DNA from 2 places in the Streptomyces sp. NPDC052020 genome. Region 2 is predicted to be linked to the other one. Evidence: riboswitches for the same ligand, from Rfam matches in the RefSeq annotation. Region 2 holds a riboswitch; the other holds the start of a gene.
The links. Region 2 has a riboswitch for cobalamin ahead of AB0L74_RS18660 (ABC transporter substrate-binding protein). Riboswitches for the same ligand answer to the same signal wherever they lie in the genome.
Positions count from the first base shown of each region.

Region 1: another riboswitch for cobalamin. It lies ahead of AB0L74_RS02590 (ribonucleoside-diphosphate reductase subunit alpha); the one in region 2 lies ahead of AB0L74_RS18660 (ABC transporter substrate-binding protein).

Region 1 is NZ_JBFAWY010000002.1:150,114-153,777, reverse strand. It holds gene AB0L74_RS02590 (ribonucleoside-diphosphate reductase subunit alpha) at 1-1,919, opposite strand, end outside; cobalamin riboswitch at 2,043-2,207, opposite strand; gene mctP (monocarboxylate uptake permease MctP) at 2,327-3,664, opposite strand, start outside.
Region 2 is NZ_JBFAWY010000016.1:55,384-59,047, forward strand. It holds gene AB0L74_RS18650 (ABC transporter ATP-binding protein) at 1-158, opposite strand, end outside; gene AB0L74_RS18655 (iron ABC transporter permease) at 155-1,207, opposite strand; gene AB0L74_RS18660 (ABC transporter substrate-binding protein) at 1,267-2,310, opposite strand; cobalamin riboswitch at 2,340-2,522, opposite strand; gene AB0L74_RS18665 (class I SAM-dependent methyltransferase) at 2,576-3,325, opposite strand; gene AB0L74_RS18670 (MFS transporter) at 3,294-3,664, opposite strand, start outside.

The DNA of each region.
Region 1 (3,664 bases), on a different contig from region 2:
AACTCGCCGGACAGCGTCTCGCGCTTGAAGAGGTTGGACACCTGCGGCTCGATGCACTCGTAGACGCCCGCGATGGAGGCGATGGTCGCGGTCGGGGCGATGGCGAGGAGCAGGGAGTTGCGCAGGCCAACGGCCGCGATCCGCTTCCGCAGGGCCGCCCAGCGCTCCGGCCAGGCCAGGTCGGTGTCGTAGTGGTCGGGGTGGAGGACACCGCGGGCGGTACGGGTCTTCTCCCAGGCCGGGAGCGGGCCGTCGCACTCGGCGAGGGCGGCGGACGCCTCGTACGCGGCGAGCATGATCCGCTCGGCGATCCGGGTGGACAGCCGCTTGGCCTCGGGCGAGTCGAAGGGCAGGCGCAGCTTGAAGAAGACGTCCTGGAGGCCCATCGCGCCCAGGCCCACCGGACGCCACCGGGCGTTGGAGCGGGCCGCCTGCGCGGTCGGGTAGAAGTTGATGTCCACGACCCGGTCGAGGAAGGTGACGGCGGTGCGGACGGTGGCGTCCAGCCGCTCCCAGTCGATGTCGTGGGCGTCCGGGTCGACGAAGGCGCCGAGGTTGACCGATCCCAGGTTGCAGACGGCCGTCTCCCCGTCGTCGGTGACCTCCAGGATCTCCGTGCAGAGATTGGAGGAGTGGATGACGTGGCCGGGCTCGGCGGTCTGGTTGGCGGTGCGGTTGGCGGCGTCCTTGAAGGTCATCCAGCCGTTGCCGGTCTGGGCGAGGGTGCGCATCATCCGGCCGTACAGCTCGCGGGCCGGGAGCGTCTTCCTCGCCAGCCCCGCGGCCTCCGCCGTGCGGTAGGCGGCGTCGAACTCCTCGCCCCACAGGTCGGCCAGCTCCGGCACGTCGGAGGGGGAGAACAGCGACCAGGGCTCGTCGGCGTTCACACGGCGCATGAACTCGTCCGGCACCCAGTGCGCGAGGTTGAGGTTGTGGGTGCGGCGGGCGTCCTCGCCGGTGTTGTCGCGCAGCTCCAGGAACTCCTCGATGTCCGCGTGCCAGGTCTCCAGGTAGACCGCCGCCGCGCCCTTGCGCCGGCCACCCTGGTTCACGGCCGCCACGGAGGCGTCCAGGGTCTTCAGGAACGGCACGATGCCGTTGGAATGCCCGTTGGTGCCGCGGATCAGCGAACCCCGGGCGCGGACGCGGGAGTAGGCGATGCCGATGCCGCCGGCGTGCTTGGACAGGCGGGCGACCTGGTGGTAGCGCTCGTAGAGGGAGTCCAGCTCGTCCTTGGGGGAGTCCAGGAGGTAGCAGGACGACATCTGGGGGTGGCGGGTGCCGGAGTTGAACAGGGTGGGGGAGGACGGCAGATAGTCCAGGCGGCTCATCAGGCCGTACAGCGCGGCCACTTCCTCCAGCGCGCGGTCCGTGCCGTCCTCCGCCAGCCCGGCGGCGACCCGCAGCAGGAAGTGCTGGGGCGTCTCGATCACCTTGCGGGTGATCGGGTGGCGCAGCAGGTAGCGGCTGTACAGGGTGCGCAGGCCGAAGTAGCCGAAGCGGTCGTCGGCGCGCGGGTCGGCCAGCGCGTCCAGACGGCCGGCGTGGCGGCGGACGAACGCGGCGGTGCGGTCGGCGATCAGCCCCTCGCGGTGGCCGGTGGCGACGGACTCGGTGAACGCGGTGACGCCCTGGGAGGCGGCCTCGGCGCGGATGCCGAGGGTCAGCAGCCGGGCGGCCAGCTTCGAGTAGGCGGGGTCCTCGGCGATCAGGCCGGCCGCCGCCTCCGTGGCCAGCTCGCGCAGCTCCGTCTCGTCCGCCCGCGCGGACCGGCCGCGCAGCGCGGCGGCGGCGACCCGGCCGGGGTCGGCGTCGGGGAGGTCGGCGGTCAGCTCGGTCAGGGTCCGCAGCAGCGCGGCACCGGGACCGTCGTACTCCGGCTGGATCGCTGAAGCCGGGTCGGCTGGCGCGATGGTCACGTGAGGCACTCCCTCGCTCGGCACGGGGCCTTGCGCGGGGCAGGGGGCAGCTCACGAGCGCACGCGGCGCCGCGTCCACCGGCCCATTCCGCGAGGCCCGGACGTCATGGCACACGGGCCGGACGGCTCGTGCGCACTGCCGGCAGGTCCTCGGACTGGCTCGGTGCGCGGATGCGGTTTCTGCGGAGAGGCAGGCATACGGGCATGAGTACACCGTTGCGGGACAGTTCCGGATTCGCACCGGATTCCCCTGCGGCGACAGCGAGCACGAGCATACATCTTGTGCCGGGCCCCGGAACCACCCCCAGATGTTGTGTCGTCGTGAGGGCGGCGTGGGTCGGCGCGGCAACGGCAACGGGCCGCCGGGTTTCCTCCGGCGGCCCGTGTGCGGGGTGCGGGTGCGGGCGTCAGTGCGCCGCGCCGGCGGTGGCCGGCGGCAGCTCCGTCTGCACACCGGGGTCGCCGGCGTCCGCCGTGTAGTCCTCCGGGCGGGTCTCGTCGACGCCGTCCGGTGCCTTGACCGCCCGCAGGACGACCGTCAGGACCACGGTGACCACCACGTTGAGCACGAAGGCGGTCAGGCCGATGTAGCCGATCTCACCGATGCCGGGGATCTCCTTGGCCGAGCCGCCGAAGTGCTTCTGCGTCGGGGAGGCGACACCGTAGGCGGCGACCGTGCCGTACACCATGCCGACCGCCCAGCCGGCCAGCAGCGCCCAGCGGTGGAACCAGCGCGTGAACAGGCCGCCGACCAGGGCCGGGAAGGTCTGGAGGATCCAGATGCCGCCCAGCAGCTGGAAGTTGATCGCGACCGTCTTGTCCATCGTCAGGACGAAGACGAGCGCCCCCACCTTCACCAGCAGCGACACCAGCTTGGAGACCTTGGTCTCCTGCTCCGGCGTCGCGTCCGGCTTGATGAAGTCCTTGTAGATGTTGCGGGTGAACAGGTTCGCCGCCGCGATCGACATGATCGCCGCCGGGACGAGGGCACCGATGCCGATGGCCGCGAAGGCCACGCCCGCGAACCAGTCCGGGAACATGTCCTCGAACAGCTGAGGGATCGCCAGCTGCCCGTTGCTCACCTTGATGCCGGCCGCGATCGCCATGAAGCCGAGCAGCGCCAGCAGGCCCAGCATCAGCGAGTACAGCGGCAGGATCGTGGTGTTGCGGCGGATCACCTCACGGCTGCGCGAGGACAGCGTCGCGGTGATCGAGTGCGGGTACATGAACAGCGCGAGCGCGGAGCCCAGCGCCAGCGTGGCGTACGTCCACTGGCCCGCCTCGCCCGGTGCCAGGGCGCCGCGCGGCTGGCCGGTGGCCGGGTTGGTCTCGGCGAAGGCCTCGCCCGCCTTGGCGAAGATGTCGTCGAACCCGCCCAGCTTGATCGGGATGTAGATGATCGCCACCGCGATGACGATGTAGATCAGCGCGTCCTTCACGAACGCGATCAGCGCGGGGGCGCGCAGGCCCGACGAGTAGGTGTACGCGGCCAGCACACCGAAGGCGATCAGCAGCGGCAGGTCCTTGATGAACCAGTTGGTGTCCTCCCCGCCGCCGACGCCCATCACGTCCAGCACCGCCTGGATGCCGACCAACTGGAGCGCGATGTACGGCATCGTCGCCAGGATGCCGGTCAGGGCCACCGCCAGCGACAGCCCCTTGGAGCCGAACCGGCCGCGCACGAAGTCCGAGGTCGTCACATAGCCGTGCTTGTGCGAGACCGACCACAGGCGCGGCAGGAAGGT
Region 2 (3,664 bases):
CGGTAGACGGCGCGCAGGAGGGTGGACTTGCCGCTGCCGTTGGGGCCGACCAGGCCGATGACCTCCCCGGGTCGGGCGGTCAGGGAGACGTCGCGCACCAGGCGGCGCGCACCGGCGGTGAGGGTGACGCCGTCGACGACGAGTTCGCTGCCGGTCATGCCCCTCCTCGGTCGGTGGTCCGCCGGGCGTCGCGGCGCATCAGCCACAGGAAGAACGGGCCGCCGCACAGCGCCGTCAGCACCCCGACGGGGATCTCCATGGGCGCGGCGACGGTGCGTGCGGCGATGTCGGCCCAGACGAGGAAGACCGCGCCGCCGAGCGCGGCCGTCGGCAGGACGCGGCGGTGGTCGCCGCCGACGACGAGGCGCACGATGTGCGGGAGCATGAGGCCGACGAAGCCGATCGGTCCGGCCGCCGCGACGAGGACCCCGGTGACGAGGGAGAGCAGGACGAACATACGGGCGCGGAAGCGGCCCACGTCCAGCCCCATCGTCGTCGCGGCCTCCTCGCCCGCCAGCAGCAGGTTCAGGTTGCGGGCCTGGACCATCAGGACGCCGATGCCGGCCAGCAGGGCCGCGCTGGGCAGCCACAGCGTGCCCCAGTTGACGCCGCCGAGACCGCCGAGGGTCCAGGCGAGGACCGCGCGGGCCTCGTTGCCGTGGTCGGTGGTGAGCAGCAGCAGGTCGAGCAGCGCGGTGAGCACCGCGGCGATGGCGACGCCGGACAGGACGAGCCGCGCGGAGGTGATGCGACCGCCGGTGCGGGCGGTGGCGTACACCAGGAGCAGAGCGCCCAGGGCACCCAGGAAGGCGGCGACCGGCAGTGACACCGGCCCGAACACGGTCACCCCGAAGACGATCACCGCGACGGCGCCGAGGGACGCCCCGGAGGAGACGCCGAGCAGGTAGGGCTCGGCGAGCGGGTTGCGGAGCAGGGCCTGGAGTGTGGTGCCCACGACGGCGAGTCCGGCGCCCGTCACCGCTCCGAGCAGGACGCGCGGCGCTCGTACGTCCAGGACGATGGTCTCCCGCGCCCGCGGCCAGTCGGGTTCGGCCCAGCCCGCGCCCAGCGCGTGGGTCACGATGCCCCACACCTGGCCCGGTGGCACGTGTACGGAGCCGATGGTCAGGCCGGCTGTGGCCGAGAGCAGGAGCAGGGCGGTGAGGAGGACGAGCGTGGTGGCGAGTGCCGCCCGGCCCGTCCGTATCCCCTGGCGGCGCCCCTGCCGGGCGGTCGGTCCGGTGTCCGTGCCGGTGACGGCGGCGGTCACCGGAAGCTCTCGGGGTGCAGGCCGCGGGCCAGGTCCTCGACCGCGTAGGCCGACCGGACGCCGACCAGGGTGGCGGTCAACGGCAGCACGACGAACCGCTGGTTCCGGACGGCGGGCACGTCGGCGAGGGCCGGCTGGGACAGCAGGAACTTCTTCTTCCGCTCGACGCTGCCGGCGCCCTCGTAGTCGTAGATGGCGATGACTTCCGGCTTGCGCTGGACGACCTGTTCCCAGGAGACGTCGCCGAAGACGTCATCGAGGTCGGCGAAGACGTTCTCGCCGCCGGCCAGGCGGATCAGTTCGGTGGCCAGGCTCTTGCCGCCCGCGGTGAAGGCGGTCTTGTCCCCGCTGTCGTACACGAAGACGGAAAGGCGGGGTTCGCCCTCGACAGCCGTGGTGGCCCGGCCGACGCGGTCGCGGAGGTCGGACACCAGCTCGTCCGCCCGGCCGGGTACGCCGAAGATCCGGCCGATGGTGCGGATCTCTTCGTAGGTGTCCTTCATCGTCACCCGTTCCTTCCCGCAGTACTCGCGGTTGAGATAGGTGTCGATGCCCGCGTCGGCGAACGCCTCGCGAGAACGGCCCTCGTTCTCGGCGAAGGCGCTGCCGTAGCCGCCGTAGACGAGGTCTGGCTCCGCCTCCAGGACGGTCTCGAAGGACGGTTCCCTCTTCGCCAGTTCCGGAATCGACTCGTAGTCCTCCCTCAGGCCGGGCAGGACGGCGGAATCGGGGAAGGCGGTGCCTGCCATACGGTCCTTCAGGCCGAGGGCGAGCATCAGTTCCGCCGGGTGCTGGTGGATGGTGACGACTCGGGAGGGCGGCTCGTCGTACGTCGTCTTCACGCCGCAGTTGTCGACGGTGACGGGGAAGCCGTCGGCCGGCGAGGCCGTGGTTTCGGCGCCCTGGGCGGTGCCCTGCGGCGAACCGCAGCCGGCGGTGAGCAGGGCCGCCGACAGGGCGACGGCCGCCGCCACGGCACGCAGGGCGTGGCGCCGGTGGGCAGGGGTGAACAGCGGGGGACGGGACGTGCCGTCGTACACGTAGAGCCTCCTGGGGAGTCCGCGCTCCTCGGAACGGGCCCGCGACAGGCCAGTGTCCTGACTCCCGGATCGACGTTCCCCCTGCCTTCCCGCGCGGTGCGCGGTGGCATGCCGAAGGGGTGCACTCCCCGGTCACAGTGGCGGGACCGTGCCGGATTCGCACCGGCTTCCTGTCTCCCGTCGCGGTGATGACCTGGTGATACTACGGTCCGCGGAGTCGAGGTCAAAAGGGCGTGCGAATCCGCCTGCGCGCTCCCGCCCGCCCTCACTCCTCGCGGACGGCCCGCAGCACCAGCCGCTCGGCGTTCTCGTCGTACGGGCGGCCGTCGAAACCGCCGAAGACCTCCACCCGGCCGAACCCCGCCTCCCGAGCCATCCGCCGCAGCTCCACCGCGCTGTACACGAACCACACCAGGGTGGCTCGCGTGACCCGCTCGCCGCGGACCAGTACCCAGTCGCTGCGCAGCCGCGCCCAGTCGTCCAGCACGCTGTCGGTCTGCACCATCAGGTCGTCGCCGCGCCGCACCACCTTCGGCGGGGTGACCTTGCGGGCCAGGAGTTCCTTGCCGGCGAGGTCCAGGACGAGGGTGCCGCCGGGTGTCAGGCAGGTGTGCATGGCGCGCAGCACGCGGGCGTTGTCGGCGGGGTCCTCGAAGTAACCGAACGAGGTGAACATGTTGAGGACGACATCGAATCCGCCCGGCGCCTCGTACTCCCGGGCGTCGGCCCGCACGTGGGCGACCCGGACGCCGGCGTCGGCCGCTCGCTTCCGGGCCCGCTCCAGCATGGCCGGGCTCAGGTCCACCCCGGTGACGGCGTAGCCCCGGCGGGCGAGCGGCACGGTGAACACACCGGGCCCGCAGCACAGGTCCAGCACCCGGGCGCCGGCGGGGAAGGACAGCAGGGGAGAGGTGCCGAGCAGCTCCTCGGCCTGCGCGTAGCGCTGTTCGGAGAAGAGGAAGTCGTGGAACTCGGTCCAGAAGTCATCGTCCTGGAACCCGCCCGTCCGTGTCATGCGGTCTCAGTGCTCCTTCGTCGTCCTCGTGCGGGTGGGGCTGTTTCACCGTGCGGTCGCGCAGTGCCAGCAGCACAGGGGGCAGCACCAGGCACTGTGCGGCGGCCAGCAGCCAGAACCGGCCTGTGCTCCCGGCGTGTTCGGCGAGGCCGTAGAGCTGCCCGCCCAGTACTCCGCTGGTGCAGGCGCCGAGCCCGGCGGCCAGCCGTTGCTGGCCGAAGACCACGGCGTCCGAACGGGGGCTGCGGCGCAGCGCCTCCAGGTCGTTCTTGAGGAAGAGCACGATGTCGCCCAGGGTGATCAGCGCCCCGCCCGCCAGCAGCGCCGGCCGGGTGCCGA